3 regions of the Zobellella denitrificans genome follow, and region 3 is predicted to be linked to each of the others. Evidence: predicted binding sites of a transcription regulator. Region 3 holds the regulator's gene; each other region holds the start of a gene.
What was found. The regulator sigma-54, encoded in region 3, starts transcription at its own class of promoters, with help from an activator protein. The targets are predictions, from matches to a motif close to TGGCACNGTTTTNGCTT.
Positions count from the first base shown of each region.

Region 1: a site for sigma-54 is predicted at 4,876-4,892, ahead of AN401_RS04360 (flagellar assembly protein T N-terminal domain-containing protein). Genes of this name have one in related genera too.
Region 2: a site for sigma-54 is predicted at 1,305-1,321, ahead of AN401_RS16120 (P-II family nitrogen regulator). Genes of this name have one in related genera too.

Region 1 covers NZ_CP012621.1:913,199-919,191, reverse strand. The annotation lists gene flgB (flagellar basal body rod protein FlgB) at 1-121, opposite strand, end outside; gene AN401_RS04395 (CheR family methyltransferase) at 186-1,007, opposite strand; gene AN401_RS04390 (chemotaxis protein CheV) at 1,028-1,942, opposite strand; gene flgA (flagellar basal body P-ring formation chaperone FlgA) at 2,146-2,808, shown strand; gene flgM (flagellar biosynthesis anti-sigma factor FlgM) at 2,879-3,196, shown strand; gene AN401_RS04375 (flagella synthesis protein FlgN) at 3,193-3,606, shown strand; gene AN401_RS04370 (LPP20 family lipoprotein) at 3,652-4,062, opposite strand; gene AN401_RS04365 (FlgO family outer membrane protein) at 4,052-4,792, opposite strand; gene AN401_RS04360 (flagellar assembly protein T N-terminal domain-containing protein) at 4,960-5,993, shown strand, end outside.
Region 2 covers NZ_CP012621.1:3,415,940-3,421,932, forward strand. The annotation lists gene AN401_RS16115 (ammonium transporter) at 1-912, opposite strand, end outside; gene AN401_RS16120 (P-II family nitrogen regulator) at 928-1,266, opposite strand; gene arfB (alternative ribosome rescue aminoacyl-tRNA hydrolase ArfB) at 1,444-1,860, shown strand; gene AN401_RS16130 (YacL family protein) at 1,850-2,206, opposite strand; gene acnB (bifunctional aconitate hydratase 2/2-methylisocitrate dehydratase) at 2,500-5,097, opposite strand; gene AN401_RS16140 (patatin-like phospholipase family protein) at 5,310-5,993, opposite strand, start outside.
Region 3 covers NZ_CP012621.1:3,519,877-3,525,869, forward strand. The annotation lists gene AN401_RS16640 (KpsF/GutQ family sugar-phosphate isomerase) at 112-1,086, shown strand; gene kdsC (3-deoxy-manno-octulosonate-8-phosphatase KdsC) at 1,083-1,637, shown strand; gene lptC (LPS export ABC transporter periplasmic protein LptC) at 1,634-2,182, shown strand; gene lptA (lipopolysaccharide transport periplasmic protein LptA) at 2,184-2,678, shown strand; gene lptB (LPS export ABC transporter ATP-binding protein) at 2,682-3,407, shown strand; gene AN401_RS16665 (RNA polymerase factor sigma-54) at 3,460-4,893, shown strand; gene hpf (ribosome hibernation promoting factor) at 4,918-5,205, shown strand; gene ptsN (PTS IIA-like nitrogen regulatory protein PtsN) at 5,208-5,654, shown strand; gene rapZ (RNase adapter RapZ) at 5,666-5,993, shown strand, end outside.

The sequences.
Region 1 (5,993 bases), 1.6 Mb from region 3:
TGGCCTTGTAGCCCGGCGTGTCGGCATTGGCCAGGTTGCCGGCCAGCAGCTCGGCCCGCCCGGAGCGGGCGACCAGGGCATGCTGGTGGATCCCGAAGGCCTTGTCGAACGAAATTGCCACCCGATACCTCCTGCCTGTTGTGATTCGGTCAATGAACCAAACAAAGGCAAGATATGTGCCAGATTTATTTGAGGCGGTAGATGATGCCCGGGCTGCAGCGGATCATCTCGAACTTGTCGGACAGGCCGGTCAGCGACTCCGAGGCGCCCAGCAACAGGTAGCCGCCCGGATTGAGGGCGCCGGCAAACTGGTTCAGGATCTTGGACTTGTTCTCGGGAGAGAAGTAAATCAAGACGTTACGGCAGAAAATCAGGTCGAACTTGCCCAGCACTCCATAACCGTCGAGCAGGTTGAAGGAGCGGAAACTGACCATGTTGCGCACCCTGGGCTGCAACTGCATCTTGCCGTCGGCCAGGGGCGTAAAGAACTGGCTGCGCCGCTCGGGCGACAGCCCGCGCGCCAGCGACAGGCTGTCGTATACCCCTGCCTTGCACAACTCCAGCATGTTGCTGGAGATGTCGGTGGCAAGAATTTGCAGCCCCGGCAAGGAGCCCGGCCGCCGGGCCTGGTACTCCAGCGCCGTCATGGCGATGGAATAGGGCTCCTGCCCGGAAGAGCAGGCGGCGGACCAGATCTTCAGGCTCTTGCCCGGCCTGGCCAGTTCGGGAAACAGCCGATCGCTCAGCAGGGTGAAGGGATAGACGTCGCGGAACCACAGGGTTTCGTTGGTGGTCATGGCGTCGATCACCGCCGTTTTGAGCTCCCGCTCCCGCACCGACATGGCCCGGTTGAGCAGCTCGCCGAGCGAGTCTATCTGAAAACGGCCCAGCAAGGGCGACAGCCGGCTCTTGACCAGGTACTGCTTGCTGTCGCCCAGCACTATGCCGGTGTTGGCTTCAAGAAACCGGCAAAATGCCTGGTATTGCTCATCGGTGAAGGTTTTCATCCGCGGGGTTCAGGCCTCTATCACAACGCATTTCTGACGGCGGACGCCAGTTCGTCGGGGTGGAACTTGGCGATAAAGTTGTTCGCCCCCACCTTTTCCACCAGCGCCTTGTTGAATACCCCGCTCAGGGAGGTGTGCAGTATCACGTGCAGATCCTTGAGCTTGGGATCGTTGCGGATCTCCGCGGTCAGGGTATAGCCGTCCATTTCCGGCATTTCCACGTCGGAGATCACCATGGCCAGTTGTTCCTGAATGGGGCCGTTGGCCGCCAGTTCCCTGAGCTTGTTCAGGGCCAGCTTGCCGTTTTCGGTGACGATGCACGCCAGCCCCAGGGTTTCCATCGCCCGCTGGATCTGCCTGCGCGCGACCGAGGAGTCGTCGGCGATCAGGATAGGCTTGTGATGGCCGGCATCGAGGTGGGATACCTGCTCCACTATGTCGGCATTTACCCTGGTGTTGGCCGGCGATATTTCGTCGAGGATTTTTTCCACGTCCAGGATTTCCACCAGTTCACCGTCAATTTCGGTGACCGCCGTCATGTAGTTGAAACGGCCCGCGCCCTTGGGCGGCGGCAGTATGGATTCCCAGTTGACGTTGATGATGCGCTCGACGGAGTTCACCAGGAACCCCTGCACCGAACGGTTGTATTCGGAGATGATGGCGAAACAGTTCTGGGTCTGTTCGGTGGGACGGCCGCCCATGGCCTTGCTGAGATCGATGATGGAAATGGTCTGGCCACGGATATTGGCCACCCCCTTGATCACCGGATGACGCTGGGGCAAGGCGGTCAGGGCCGGGCACTGCAGCACTTCCTTGACCTTGAACACATTGATGCCAAATCTTTGACGTCCGTTCAGCTTGAACAGCAGCAATTCCAGCCGGTTCTGGCCGACGAGTTGTGTTCTTTGGTTTACCGAGTCGAGTATCCCCGCCATTCCAGTTTCTCCATCTATACCGTGGCATGGTTTATGCTTACAGTTTTCACCCCGGTTAGCTTAACACCCGGCCGGGGTTGAGCGCCAGTTGTGGCCAGCTTACGTCCTTTATCGGCGATGAGGTAGTAATGTTTAACGGTATTTTCCCGCTCCTCCAGGCATTGTCACATTTTGCGAGAGGGCCGGGCCGCGTCGGGTTTGTCATGATACTGGCCGCTGTCCTGGTCCCGCCGGTGCATGCCCAGTCGGTTCATGACAGCGTGCGCCAGTATGCCGAGGATTATGTGCGTGACTTCGTTCCCCTGGCCGAGGGGGATCGGCTCGAGATCGAAGCCGCCAGTGTGGATACCCGCATGCAGCTGACCGAGTGCCACGGGCTGCTGACCGCCGACATCCGCGGTGCGGGCGAGGTCAGGCGCAATACTCACGTGCATCTGAAATGCCACGAGCAGCCGGGCTGGGAGCTGTTTGTGCCGGTGCGGGTGCGGGTGCTGAAACCCGTGGTCACGGCCGAGGTTCCCATCAGCCGCAATACCCTGCTGCAGGCCCAGCACCTGCGCCTCGACTACCAGGACGAGGTGCTGATACGGGGAGACGTGTTCAGCGATCCCAACCAGCTTATCGGCACCCGCAACAAGCGGGATCTGCGCCCCGGCCAGCCGGTGCTGGGCAGCCAGCTGTGCGTGGTGTGCAAGGGAGACAAGGTGACCATAGTGGCGGAGCAGGGAACCCTGTCGATCCGCACCGAGGGCGTGGCCCAGGAAGACGGCTCCTTCAACGACAGCGTGCGCATTCGCAACCTCAACTCCGGCCGTGAAATCAGCGCCCGGGTCACCGCCTCCGGAATGGTGCGGGTCAATTTGTAATTTCTGCTAAAGTTATTCCGTGTTGCGCCGATACCCGGGCTAGACAGCAGCAAATCAGGATTGGATCATCATGGCTATCGATAAATTACCCCCAGGGCTTGGCAACAGTACCCAGGTGGTGGGCGGCAACAAGTACCCGGCCCCGGCCAAATCCCAGGGCCGGCAAGACACCGCGCCGCCCGCTCAGCAGGACTCCGTGAGCCTGACCCCCGAAGCCCGACAGCTGAACCGGATGCAGCAGTCACTGACCGCGCCGGCCGCCGACAACAGCGCCCGCCTGGAAGCGCTGAAAAAGGCCATCAACGAAGGCAGCTACAAGGTTGACAGCGAGCGCCTGGCGGCGAACATCGCCAACCTGGAACAGGATATAGAGAAACTCTATTCATGACCCTTGATGAGCTGCTGCAACATCAACAGTCCCGCCTTCAGCTCCTGCTCGACCTTACCGGGCAGGAGCTGGAGCTGATCATCCGGCGCCAGGCGCTGGAGCTGCCGGCCCTGGCCCAACGCAAGGAAAGCCTGCTGGCGGAGATACAGCACAGCGACCGGCAGATTGCCTCCCACCCCGAAAGCCCACGGCTGAGCGCCGACCTGGCCGAGCAGGTTGCCGAGCTGCGGCAGCTGCTGCAACACTGCCAGGACAAAACCCGGGTAACAGAGCAGTTGCTGGAGCAGACCCTGGCCAGCAATCGCCGCCTGGCCAACGCCATGAGCCAGCTGCACGAACGCCAGAGCATGACCTACGATCACAAGGGTCATACCAAGGGCATCAACAAAGGCACCGGCTTCAAGGTGTAACCGCGCGGACCGGGGCCAGTCCCCAGTCCCCAGTCCCGGATTATCTCACCGCCCCTGGCGCAGCCGCTGATAAAAGGCCAAATCCAGCTCCAGTTCGGTGACGTACATGTCGCCGTCGGGATAGCTGTTGACCACCCGGGCCCCCCGCACCATGCCCCGGCTGCTGGTGCTGACGGTGCCGTCCTGCAGGACATGGCCGTTCAGCTGGCTGGCGCTGGAAGTCATCACCCCGCTCAACTGCTCGGTCAGCTCCCGGTAGGCGTCGAGCTTGGACGCCCGCATGGCGTAGAGCAGCTTCTGCTGGTAGTCGGCAGGCTGCTGCAGGCTGATGGGGGCGTAGCCCACCGCATAGAGATGGTTCTTTTTGGCCGGCACATCCTGGCTGCCGGCACCGGCCTGGCTGGCGCTGCAACCGGTCAGCGCCAGCAACAGCAGGGCACAGAGTCTATTTCGCATAACGGCTCCTCTGCTCCGGGGTGATCACCACTTCGGGCCCGCGCGCCTTGAGCATGCCGCCCACCAGGTAGTCGGGAATAAACTGCTGGGCGCTGGCCACCAGGCTGTTGTCGCCCATGGAGATCAGGCGCGCATTGACCAGGCGACCGCCCAGGGTCTCGCTGACGGTGCCGTGCACCAGGTAGCGGGCCCCGATCTTGCCGCTTAGCTGGCGATAATCACGGCTGGTGCTGACATCCCCCTCGGGGGTGATGCGGATAAAGGGCAGCGCCTTGAAGTCGACCACCCGCAGGCCGTACTGGTTGAGCTGGAACATCATGGTTTCCGACAGCAGCCGCCCGAACTGATCCTGGCTGCGGTAGTCCTCCTGGCTGACGAAGCCGCTCACCGCTATGCCGGACTGGGCGTCCAGGCCGTGGGCGCTGGACACCAGCCGGTAGGCCAGGGCCGACATATGCTGCTGCAGCTGGGTCTGCCCTCCCACCAGGGAAGGCCCGGCGGAAGGCAGGTGGGCGCTGCGGGTGCCGGCGCTCATGCGCATGGGCACCCCGTCCTGGCTGTGCCGGGGCGAGCTGGCCGGGGCAGGCTGCGGCCCCAGCGGCTTGCGGTTGATATAGTGGGAAGCATGATCATGGGGCAGATAGTGGTTCTGATTGTCAAACTGCTGCCCGCCCGTGCCGGCACAGGCTGACAGCCCCAGCACGGCGACGAGCATCAATGGTCTTGTCATCAACAGGCTCCCGAAAAATAGGACGAAACTGGATCCTTATCGGCCAGGGGTTGCCAAACTTTAACCGCTGTCCTCAAGGTATCGGGCAAGAATTTTGCATAATTCTTGCCAAGAGTTGACCCTGGCCGCATTTTTATTGCCGGCCCTTTGTGACACAGGATCCTATCGTGCCGAAAAACACCTTCATCGCCGCCCTGCTGCTTTCGTTGCTGCCTCTCGCCGCCCAGGCCGACTGGTATCAGGCCGAGGGCTCGGCGCCGCTCAGCCTGGGCGAGGACAGCGCCCGCCAACAGGCCCTGGAGCAGGCCCTGGCCGATGCCCTGCTGCAGGCCGGCGCTTCCCTGACCACGGTGCAGTCGGTCAACAACGGCATGTTTTCCGGCCAGCGGCTGGATATTGCCGCCCAGGGCGAACTGATGGACTACCTGATCCTCGACGAGCGTCGCAGCCAGGGCCGGCTGTGGCTGACGGTGCGGGCCGATATCTGGCCCAACCAGAACGTGCAGCCCCAGTGTGTCGGCCGCTACCGTCCCGGCCTGGCGCTCACCACCCTGCCCCTGCAGCATCCGGAGCAGGGCCAGATTGGCCAGATCTACGAGCTGGGCGGCGCCGTCACCCAACGCCTGGCCCAGCGCCTCGGCGACAGCGTCAATCTTATGACGCAGCTGCCCCATCAACTCACCACGGATCCCCGGCTGCCGCGCAGCCCCGGCCTGCGCCAGGGCGGCGATCTGCTGGCCCGGCAGCAGCAGTCGCGGCTGTTGCTGAGCGGCGTCATCGAAGACATCAGCATGAACGACGGCAACTGGGTGGACTGGCGCTTCCGCGAGCAACCCCGCCAGTTTCGCCTCTCGCTCACCCTGGAGGACGGCCTCACCGGCGAAACCCTGCTGCAGCAGCGCTACCAGGCCCAGTCCCCCTGGACCTTCCAGCGCCACGCCCGGGTCAATGTGCACGAGCAGGGGTTCTGGCAGTCCGCCTATGGCCAGGCGGTGGATCAGCTGCTCGCCCGGGCCGCGCGGGATCTGGTGCAGGCCCAGTCGTGCATGAAGGCGGTAGGCAACATACTGCAGCAGTCGGAAGAAGGCATACTGATGGATCTGGGCCGCCAGTCCGGCATCCAGGTGGGGGATCGCTTCACCCTGGTCCATCGCCGCCAGCTGCAGCCCGGCTACTACAGCGAGATCTCGGCCCGGGCCCA
Region 2 (5,993 bases), 100 kb from region 3:
CAGCACGCCGGCCAGCAGGCCGATACAGGCCGCCCACAGGTGGCCGGGAGACAGCGGGTCGGCGGTAATGGCCACCAGGCCGGCCAGGGCGCCGTTGAGGATCATGGTCAGATCCGCCTTGCCCCAGGTCATCTTGGTGACGAAGAGGGCGCCGATGGCACCGGCGGCGGCGGCGGCATTGGTGTTGACGAAGATCTTGGCCACGGCGGTGGCGTTTTCCACGTCGGACACCAGCAACTGGGAACCGCCGTTGAAGCCGAACCAGCCCATCCACAGGATAAAGGTACCCAGGGTCGCCAGCGGCATGTTGGAACCGGGGATGGGATGGATCTCGCCGTTCTTGCCGTATTTGCCTTTACGGGCACCCAGCAGCAGCACCCCGGCCAGGGCGGCGGCGGCACCGGCCATGTGCACTATGCCGGAGCCGGCGAAGTCGGTGAAGCCCCATTCGGACAGGAAGCCGCCACCCCAGGTCCAGTAACCTTCCAGCGGGTAGATAAAGCCGGTCAGTACCACGCAGAAGGCGAGGAAGGCCCACAGCTTCATGCGCTCGGCCACGGCACCGGAGACGATGGACATGGCGGTGGCCACGAACACCACCTGGAAGAAGAAATCGGATTCCAGGGCATGGTCGGCATCGGCGTCGGCGGAGCCGATCAGGCCGCCCAGGCTCGGCAGCCAGCCACCTTCGGCGTTGTCCACGTACATGATGTGGTAGCCCACCAGCAGGTACATGGTACAGGCGATGGCGAACAGCAGTATGTTCTTGGTCAGGATTTCGGTGGTGTTCTTGGCCCGGACCAGGCCCGCCTCCAGCATGGCGAAGCCCGCCGCCATCCACATCACCAGCACGCCGGACATCAGGAAATAAAAGGTGTCCAGGGCAAACTTCATTTCGGTCAATGCATCCATCATGCGTTCCCTCGCTTAAATCGCTTCTACATCGCGCTCGCCGGTGCGGATCCGCACGGTTTGCAGCAGGTCAAATACAAAAATCTTGCCGTCGCCGATCTTGCCGGTGTAGGCGGTTTCCGAGATGGCCTCGATCACCCGCTCCACCTGATCGGACTGGGTCGCGATTTCCAGCTTGATCTTGGGCAGGAAATCCACGGTATACTCGGCGCCCCGGTAAAGCTCGGTGTGCCCTTTCTGGCGGCCAAATCCCTTTACTTCCGACACCGTCATGCCGTCGATGCCCACTTCAGCCAGGGCCGAACGTACGTCATCGAGTTTGAACGGTTTGATAATGGCGCAGATCATCTTCATGGCTAGCTCCGTGTTGTAAGCCTGTGACCCTTAGCTATAAACAATCTCTGTGCCAACTTTTTTATTTGTTGTTTTTCATATAGTTACAATATGAAGACTGGTCCCGACCAGGGGCTGAATGTTATCTTGGTGCAGGCTTGAACAGGAAGGCACCAAAATGGTGCGTTGGAGAAAGGCATGTTGGAAATATCGGCCCGGGTGCATATCCCCGAGCGCGAGCTGGAGTTCCTGACCATGAGGGCCGGCGGCCCCGGCGGCCAGCACGTGAATAAAACCGACTCGGCGGTACAGCTGCGCTTCGACTATGCCAATAGTCCAAGTTTGCCCGACAGTTACAAGCAGGCGCTGGCGGCGATGAAGGATCACCGCATACTGTCGTCGGGCTGGATACTGATCCGCTGCGATACCGATCGCAGCCAGCTAATGAACAAGGAAACCGCCAAAGCCGCCCTGGTGGCGCTGTTGCAGCAGGCGGGCCGCCCCATCAAGGTGCGCCGGGCCACCAAACCGGGCAAGGCCGCCAGGGCCCGGCGGGTGGACAGCAAGACCCACAGGGGAAAAATCAAGAGCGGCAGGGGGAAGATCAAGCTTTAATAAACGCCCGCCACTGGATGAGCACCCGAGCCAGATCGTCCAGGCCGCAGCCGGCGAACAGCTCGTCGTCGTAGTAAGCCATGCCCTCTTCCAGTTCATCGTTGGCGAAGGCCAGGGTATGGGCGGCGAGTTCGGCCTCGTCCCGACCAAGAAACAAGCTGAACTCGGCATAGACTTTCCTGAACTCCTCCCGCCGGCCGCCTTCCAGCTCATGGATCATCCCGAGCAGCGCCTCGGCCTCGGCCGGAGTCACCTCGTCGGTCAACCACTGGCCGAAGGCCTCGTGGCCCATGGAAAAACGCGCCCGGCAGGTCCCGTTCAGATCCCGGAAAAATTCAAAGTCCATAACCACCTCATCAGTCATCAGGGACCGGATTCTACTCCCTCACGCCGGTTCGCGACAGCCACCCGGAAAAAAGCCAAGCGCCCCCGGAGCGCAGGCGGCTCGCCTGCCTTCCCGCGCTGCGGGAACCTCCATATCTGAAAGCAACACCTTGGCCACGGGTACAACGCCCATGCGGACGGGCCGCTCGTGCTCCAATATGATGCAGCATTCGAGTGGGTCTGAAAGAAAAAACCGGGCGCACCAAAAAGCCAGCCCGAGGGCTGGCTTTGGTTCAGCGTGTTCCGAGGAGGCGTTTAGATGGCCTGTTGGAAGATCACGGTGTCGGCCTTCTGCACGTAGCTGTCCAGCTCGTCGAAGTTCAGGTAGCGGTAGGTGTCCGCCGCCGTGGCGTTCAGCTCCTGGGCGTACTCCAGGTACTCCGCCACCGTCGGCAGCTTGCCGTGGATCGCCGCCACCGCCGCCAGCTCGGCCGACGCCAGGTAGACGTTGGCACCCTTGCCCAGGCGATTGGGGAAGTTACGGGTGGAGGTGGACACCACGGTGCTGTTGTCCGCCACCCGCGCCTGGTTGCCCATGCACAGGGAGCAGCCCGGGATCTCGATGCGGGCACCGACCCGGCCGAAGATGCCGTAGTAGCCCTCGGCGGTCAACTGGTCCTTGTCCATCTTGGTCGGCGGCGCCACCCACAGCCGGGTCGGCAGCTGGCCCTTGTACTTGTCCAGCAGCTTGCCGGCGGCGCGGAAGTGGCCGATGTTGGTCATGCAGGAGCCGATGAACACCTCCTCAATCTGCTCGCCCTGTACCTCGGACAGCAGGCGGGCGTCGTCCGGATCGTTGGGCGCGCACAGGATGGGCTCCTTGATCTCGCTCATGTCGATTTCCAGCACGTGGGCGTACTCGGCGTCGGCGTCCGCGGCCAGCAGCTCCGGGTTGGCCAGCCATTCTTCCATGCCCTTGATGCGCCGCTCCAGGGTACGCCGGTCGCCGTAGCCTTCGGCGATCATCCACTTCAGCATCACGATGTTGGAGTTCAGGTACTCGGCGATCGGCTCCTGGTCCAGCTTGATGGTACAACCGGCGGCGGAGCGCTCGGCGGTGGCATCGGCCAGCTCGAATGCCTGCTCCACCTTCAGCTGGGGCAGGCCCTCGATTTCCAGCACCCGGCCGGAGAATTCGTTGATCTTGCCTTCCTTGGCCACGGTCAGCAGGCCCTGCTTGATGCCGTAGTAGGGAATGGCGTGCACCAGGTCGCGCAGGGTGATGCCGGGCTGCATCTCGCCCTTGAAGCGCACCAGCACCGACTCGGGCATGTCCAGTGGCATCACCCCGGTGGCGGCGGCGAAGGCCACCAGGCCGGAGCCCGCCGGGAAGGAGATGCCGATGGGGAAACGGGTGTGGGAGTCACCGCCGGTGCCCACGGTGTCGGGCAGCAGCATGCGGTTCAGCCAGGAGTGGATGACGCCGTCGCCCGGGCGCAGGGACACGCCGCCCCGGTTCATGATGAAGTCGGGCAGGGTGTGGTGGGTGACCACGTCCACCGGCTTGGGATAGGCGGCGGTGTGGCAGAACGACTGCATGGTCAGGTCGGCGGAGAAGCCGAGGCAGGCCAGGTCCTTCAGTTCGTCCCGGGTCATGGGGCCGGTGGTGTCCTGGGAGCCGACGGTGGTCATCTTGGGCTCGCAGTACTGGCCGGGGCGCACGCCCGCCACGCCGCAGGCCTTGCCCACCATCTTCTGGGCCAGGGTGTAGCCCTTGCCGGAGTCGGCCACGTCGGCCGGGCGCTTGAATACCTCGGAGTGGCCCAGGCCCAGTTCGGCGCGGGCCTTGTCGGTCAGGCCGCGGCCGATGATCAGCGGGATGCGGCCGCCGGCGCGCACTTCGTCGAGCAGCACCTCGGTCTTGAGTTTGAACTCGGCCAGCACCTCGTCGCTGCCGTGGCGGCAAACTTTGCCCTCATAGGGGTAGATGTCGATGACGTCGCCGGTATTGAGTTTGGTCACGTCGCACTCGATGGGCAGGGCGCCGGCATCTTCCATGGTGTTGAAGAAGATGGGGGCGATCTTGCCGCCGATGCACACGCCGCCGGCGCGCTTGTTGGGCACGAAGGGGATGTCGTCACCCATGTGCCAGAGCACGGAGTTGGTGGCGGACTTGCGGCTGGAGCCGGTGCCGACCACGTCGCCCACGTAGGCCAGGGGGAAGCCTTTTTCCTTGAGCGCGTTGATGGCGGTGATCGGGCCGACCACGCCGTCTTCGTCGGGGGCGATGCCGGGACGGGCGTTCTTCAGCATGGCCAGGGCATGCAGCGGGATGTCGGGACGGGACCAGGCGTCCTGGGCCGGGGACAGGTCATCGGTGTTGGTTTCACCGGGCACCTTGAACACGGTCAGGGTGATCTTGTCGGCCAGGGCGGGACGGCCCAGGAACCACTCGGCGTCGGCCCAGGACTGCAGCACCTGCTGGGCATGGACGTTGCCGGCCTTGGCCTTGTCGGCCACGTCGTGGAAGGCATCGAACATCAGCAGGGTGTGGGACAGGGCCTGGGCGGCGATGGGGGCCAGGGCGGCGACGTCGAGCAGTTCGATCAGCGGCTGGATGTTGTAGCCGCCCTGCATGGTGCCCAGCAGCTCGGTGGCCTGCGCGGGGGAGACCACGGGCGAGCTCACCTCACCCTTGGCCACGGCGGCGAGGAAACCGGCCTTCACATAGGCGGCTTCGTCGACCCCGGGGGGGATACGGGTGGAAAGGAGTTCATAAAGGAAGGATTCTTCGCCGGCGGGTGGGTTCTTGAGTAATTCAACCAGGGCGGCAACTTGCTCTGCATCGAGTGGCTTGGCGACCACTCCCTCAGCGGCACGTTCTTCGACGTGTTTACGATAGGCTTCAAGCACGACTGTATCCTCTTATTATCATTCGCCACCGTGGGCGGGAATATCCTTGTTGGGGGCTGGCGTCCCGTCCGGACGCCGCAGCAGTATATAAGTTTTAACCGCAAATTAAAATCCGGCCCCCCTACCCTTTGGTCGAATGATGAATTAACCCCATGTTTTTTATATGCTTTTGCACATCCGACCCGATGCCTGCCACCAACAAGCCATTAACATCAAAAACTGAACAGATTGCCAAAATAGAGATAAAAACTGTTTTTATCCCCTTCGCCATGGCCATAAGCCAGATATAACGGCCCCCAGTTGGTATCCACACCGATAAAAACACTACCGGCGGTCAGCGAAGAGTCCCAGCCGACTTCCGCCCCCGAGTTCCATACCCCGCCCCGCTCCAGGGAGCCGCCCAGGTATACCGGCGAGCGGAAGGCGCCGAAGTCGTTGTCGAACCAGCGGTAATGGTAGAGCAGGCCACCGAAGCCGCTGTAACGGCCGCTGAGCTGGTCGCTCTGGTAACCGGACAGGTTGAACAGGCCGCCCAGGCTGCGGGCGAAGGTGGGCACCGGCTGCTCGGCGCTGGAGCCGCCGAAGGCCAGCTTGCCGATCAGGGTGTGGCGACCGTAGGCATAGGGCCGCAGCCACTCCAGATCGTAATCCAGGCCGGTCGCGCTCTCCTTGCCGCCATTGAGATCCAGGCTGTTGCGATAGTAACCGAGGCGAAGCTCCCACGCCTGGCCCCGGGTGGGGAAGAAAACGTTGTCCAGGGTATCGTGGCTGAAGCGCACATAGGGCCCGAACGAGTCGATATCCAGCCGTTCGTCGATATTGCGCGCCTCGATGTCACCGACCAGCCCCTGAAAGCCCAGGGCCAGTTCGCTCCAGGGATGGAGGTTGTAGCCCAG
Region 3 (5,993 bases):
CTGTCCGGGAAGGGCCGGCCAGGCCGCCAGGGGGCCAGAATCCTCGCCGCACCAGTCGCTTATCGGCCCGAGCTTTTCTATAATGGCGCCGCCTAAGGTGTGGAGAGAGCTATGTCAGCCGAATTTGATTACCGTAAAACCGCCCGTCGCGTGCTGGATATTGAAAAGGCGGCCATCGACGGCCTTTATCAATATCTTGATCAGGATTTCGATGCCGCCTGCCGGCTGATGTTTCGCTGCCAGGGCAAGGTCATCGTTACCGGCATGGGCAAGTCGGGGCATATCGCCAACAAGATTGCCGCCACCCTGGCCAGCACCGGCACCCCGGCCTTTTTCGTCCATCCCGGCGAGGCCAGCCATGGCGACCTGGGCATGATAGGCCAGGGCGACGTGGTACTGGCCCTGTCCAATTCCGGCGAAAGCGACGAGATCCTGTCCCTGCTGCCGGTGCTCAAGCGCCGCGGCCTCAAGCTCATCTGCCTGACCGGCAATCCCGGCTCCACCATGGCGCGGGAGGCCGACGTGCACCTGTGCACCCGGGTGGAGCAGGAAGCCTGCCCGCTCGGCCTGGCCCCCACCGCCAGCACCACCGCCGCCCTGGTGATGGGCGATGCCCTGGCGGTGGCCCTGCTCGAAGCCCGGGGCTTCACCGCCGACGACTTCGCCCTGAGCCACCCCGGCGGCGCCCTGGGCAAGCGCCTGCTGCTGCGGGTCGGCGACCTGATGCACAAGGACGAGCGGGTGCCCAGGGTTCGCCCCCATACCCTGATCATCGAGGCGCTGCTGGAGATCGGCCGCACCGGGCTCGGCTTCACCGCCGTGGTCGACGAGCAGGAGCGACTGGTCGGCATCTATACTGACGGTGACCTGCGCCGCACCCTGGATCACAAGATAGATGTGCACCACACCACCATAGAGCAGGTCATGACCCGCCGCTGCACCACCGCCAGGGCCCAGATGCTGGCGGCCGAAGCGGTCAAACTGATGGAAGAGAAAAAAATCAGCGGCCTGCTGGTGGTGGACGAAGAAAACCGGCCGGTGGGTGCCTTCAACATGCATGACCTGTTACGGGCGGGGGTGATCTGATGGAGCAACAGAGCCTTTACGGTCCCGTCGCCGACGCCGTCTGGCAGCGGCTGGCCGGGATCCGCCTGCTGATCTGCGACGTGGACGGGGTGCTGTCCGACGGCATGATCTACCTGGGCAACCAGGGCGAGGAATACAAGAGCTTCTGCACCAAGGACGGCTTCGGCATCAAGGCGCTGCTCAACGCCGGCATCCAGGTGGCGGTGATCACCGGGCGGGACTCGCGCATCGTCAGCGAGCGCATGGCCTCCCTCGGGGTGCGCCACGTCTACCAGGGCCAGGGCGACAAGATGCACAGCTACAAGGCCCTGCTCGACACCCTCAAGCTCGCGCCGGAACAGGTGGCCTATATCGGCGACGACGTGGTCGATCTGCCGGTGATGCGCGATTGCGGCCTGGGCGTGGCGGTCTGTGACGCCCATCCCCTGGTGCTGCGGGGCGCCGACTACGTCACCCGCATCCATGGCGGCCATGGCGCCGTGCGCGAAGTTTGCGATCTGATCCTGGAATCCCGCGGCGAACTGGCCAACGCCAGGGGTATGAGCCTATGAGCCGCCAGAGCTGGCTGTTCGGCGGCCTCTTCCTCGCCGCCCTGATCGCCTGGCAGTGGTTCAGACCCGCGGGCCCGGGCCCGCTCGGCGAACAGGATTACCAGCCGGATTTCGTGGCCCGGGGGCTGGCCAGCATCCAGTACAACCGGCTCGGGCTGCCCTACCGGGGGCTGGAAGCGGACTACGCCGAGTACTACGACCCGCTGTCCATGACCCTGATGGAAAAACCTGTTATCTTGCTCTATTCGCCCGACGGCCAGCCCCAGTGGCGGTTGCAGGGGGATGAAGGCATCATCAACACCGGCGACAACGCGGTGATGGTCGGCAACGTGGTCGGCCGGGGGCTGCTTCCGGATGCCCTGGTGGAAACCCTGACCACCGAATACCTGGAACTGGACTTCATCAACAACCAGCTGCGCTCCAACCGGGACGTCCAGCTGAGCAGCCCGCACTACCAGGCCCAGGGCCAGGGCCTGCTGGGCATCCTTGATCAACAAACGGTGGAACTACTGCATGAAACCCGGGCAACTTACTTCAATCCTTAGCATGGGCGGCCTGCTGGCCCTGGGCCTGGGCCTGGCCGAGGCCAGGGAGTCGGACTTCCGCCAGCCGGTGACCATAGACGCCGGCCGCCAGCTGGTGGAACTGGCCGAGAACAAGGTCACCTTCAGCGACCGGGTGGTGGTCAAGCAGGGCACCATAGACGTGCGTGCCGACCGCCTGGTGGTGATCCGCACCGAACAGGGCCTGCAGTCGATGACCGCCCAGGGCAGCCCGGCCACCTACCAGCAGATCCTGGACAACGGCCAGCCGGTGCACGCCGAGGCCCGGGAGATCCACTACGACATCCGCGCCCGCACCATCACCCTGCTGCAGGATGCCAAGCTTACCCAGAACGACAACATCGTCACCGGCTACCGCATCCGCTACCACATCGACCGGGAGCAGATGGAGGCGGAAAGCCAGGGTGGCCAGGACAGGGTGACCACCATCTTCCTGCCCGAGCAGTTGCAGAACCTGAACGAGCAGGGCCAGGACTGAACCATGGCGACACTGAAAGCACGGGGCCTGCAGAAAAGCTACAAGGGACGCCAGGTGGTCGCCGACGTCAGCCTGACCGTCAACACCGGTCAGATCGTCGGCCTGCTCGGCCCCAACGGCGCCGGCAAGACCACCTCCTTCTACATGATAGTGGGGCTGGTGCAGCGGGACGCGGGCAGCATCACCATCGACGACCAGGACATCAGCCTCCAGCCCATGCACCTGCGGGCCCGGGCCGGCATCGGCTACCTGCCCCAGGAGGCCTCCATCTTTCGTCGCCTGAGCGTGGCCGACAACCTGATGGCGGTGCTGGAAACCCGCAAGGATCTGGACGCCGCCGGCCGCGGCGAGAAAATGGAGCAATTGCTGGAAGAGTTTAATATTACCCATATCCGCGACAGCCTGGGGATGAGCCTGTCCGGCGGCGAGCGGCGGCGGGTGGAGATCGCCCGGGCCCTGGCGGCCGACCCCCGCTTCATCCTGCTGGACGAGCCGTTCGCCGGGGTGGATCCGATTTCGGTGATCGACATCAAGAAAATCATACTGCACCTGCGCGATCGGGGCCTCGGCGTGCTAATTACCGATCACAATGTACGGGAAACCCTGGATGTGTGCGAACGGGCCTATATCGTCAGCCACGGCCACCGCATCGCCGCCGGCACCCCGGCCGAGATCCTCGCCGACGAGCAGGTCAAGAAAGTCTATCTGGGTGAACAATTCAGCCTCTGAGCAGGCCCCGCATCATGACAGTGCGGTCGATATAGAAGGACTTTTTTAAAAGATGAAGCCAACTCTTCAGTTACGTTTGGGCCAGCAGCTGACCATGACGCCCCAGTTGCAGCAGGCGATCCGCCTGCTGCAACTTTCCAGCCTGGAACTGCAGCAGGAGATCCAGCAAGCCCTGGAGAGCAATCCGTTACTGGAGCAGGATGAGCCGGAAAGCATCGATGTGGCCGAGCCCCGCCACGAAGAACAGCTGGCCGCCGACACCGCCATGGAGCAGAGCCAGCTGTCCGATGACCTGCCCATGGACACCAACTGGGAGGAGCTTTATACCGCTTCCCCGGGCGCCGGCGGCGGCCTGCCCGAAGGCGCCGAGGACACCGTCTACCAGGGCGAGACCACCGAAACCCTGCAGGACTACCTGCTGTGGCAGATGCGCCTCACCCCCTTCAGCGATACCGACCAAGCCATCGCCCTGGCCATCATCGATGCCATCGACGAGGCCGGTTACCTCACCATAGACGTCCCCGATATCCTGGAGGCGGTGGCCGGCGACGAGCTGGAGATCGAGGCGGACGAGGTGGAAGCGGTGCTCAAGCGCATCCAGCACTTCGATCCCATCGGGGTGGCGGCCCGCAACGTCCAGGAATGCCTGCGCATCCAGCTGGAGCAGTTCCCGCCCGAGACCCCCTGGCTGCAGCAGGCCCGGGAGGTGATCAACCAGCATATGGATCTGCTCGGCAACCGGGACTACCGCACCCTGCAGCGCAAGGCCAGGCTCAAGGAGGAGGAACTCAAGGAGGTGCTGGCGCTGATCCAGCAGCTGGAGCCCAGGCCCGGCCACACCGTCATCCAGAGCAGTTCCGAATACGTGATCCCGGACGTGGTGGTAACCAAGCGCAACGGTGCCTGGGTGGCGGAGCTCAACCCCGAGGCCATGCCCAAGGTCCGCCTCAACCAGACCTATGCCGCCATGGCCCGGCAGCCGCGCAACAGCGAGGACGGCCAGTTCATCCGCAACCACCTGCAGGACGCCAAGTGGTTTCTCAAGAGCCTGGAAAGCCGAAATGAGACCCTGCTCAAGGTTGCCAATTGTATTGTCGAGCAACAACAGGCATTCTTTGAGTATGGCGAGGAAGCCATGAAGCCCATGGTGCTGAACCATGTGGCCGAGGCGGTGGAAATGCACGAGTCCACCATCTCGCGGGTGACCACCCAGAAGTTCCTGCACACCCCCCGGGGGGTGTTCGAGCTGAAGTATTTTTTCTCCAGCCACGTGGGAACCGACGACGGCGGGGAGTGCTCCTCGACGGCGATTCGCGCCCTGATCAAGAAACTGGTCGGGGCGGAAAACCCGGCCAAGCCGCTGAGCGACAGCAAGATCGCCCAGTTGCTGGCCGAACAGGGGATACAGGTGGCCAGGCGGACCATCGCCAAGTACAGGGAGTCACTGGCCATCCCCCCTTCCAATCAGCGTAAACGCCTGGTTTAAAGGCAGACCAAGAAGGAAGACGTTATGCAAATAAACCTGACTGGACACCATGTGGAAATCACAGACTCACTGCGTGACTATGTGAACAGCAAATTTTCCAAGCTGGAGCGTCACTTCGACCACATTACCAATGCGCACGTCATCCTCAACGTGGAAAAACTGCAGCAGATCGCCGAAGCCAAGCTGAACGTCAGCGGCGGCGAAGTCTTCGCCAACTCCCAGCACGAAGACATGTATGCGGCCATCGACGGCTTGATCGACAAGCTGGATCGCCAGATCATCAAACACAAAGAGAAGCTCAAGCAAAAATAACCATGGAAGTCGCCGACATACTGAGCAGGGACTGCACCCGCAGTGCAGTTCCCTGCACGAGCAAGAAACGTGCCCTGGAAATCATCAGCGAGCTGGCCGCCCAGCACCTGAACATCAGCAGCCAGCAGCTGTTCGATTGCCTGCTGGCCCGGGAAAAGATGGGCAGCACCGGCATCGGCAATGGCATCGCCATTCCCCACGGCCGTATCAGCGATGACAACAAGGCGACCGCCGTATTACTCACTTTCGCCGAGCCGGTGGAGTTCGATGCCATCGACAACCAGCCGGTCGGCCTGGTTTTTGCCCTGCTGGTCCCCGAGCAGGAGTGCAAACAGCACCTCAAGACACTGTCATTGATCGCCGAAAAGCTCAGCAACAAGCAGGTATGCAAGCAGTTGCGCCAGGCCGGCAGCGATGACGAACTCTATCAGATCATGATCTCCGCCTGAGGACAAGCGCCATGCAACTGGTGATCGTCAGCGGTCGCTCCGGCTCGGGTAAAACCGTGGCCCTGCGGGTACTCGAGGACCTGGGCTATTACTGCGTCGACAACCTGCCCGTCGAACTGCTGCCGGATCTGGTGCAGATGCGCCGGCACAGGCCGGGCGAGGTGGCGGTCAGCATCGACGTGCGCAACCTGCCTGACAGCCCCGACAAACTGGAAGCCTGCCTGGCCGAAGTCAGGGCCATGGAAGGCGTTTCCCTCTCCAGCATCTTTATCGATGCCGACAACGCGGCGCTGATCCGCCGTTTCGGCGACACTCGCCGGCTGCATCCCCTGTCCCGCC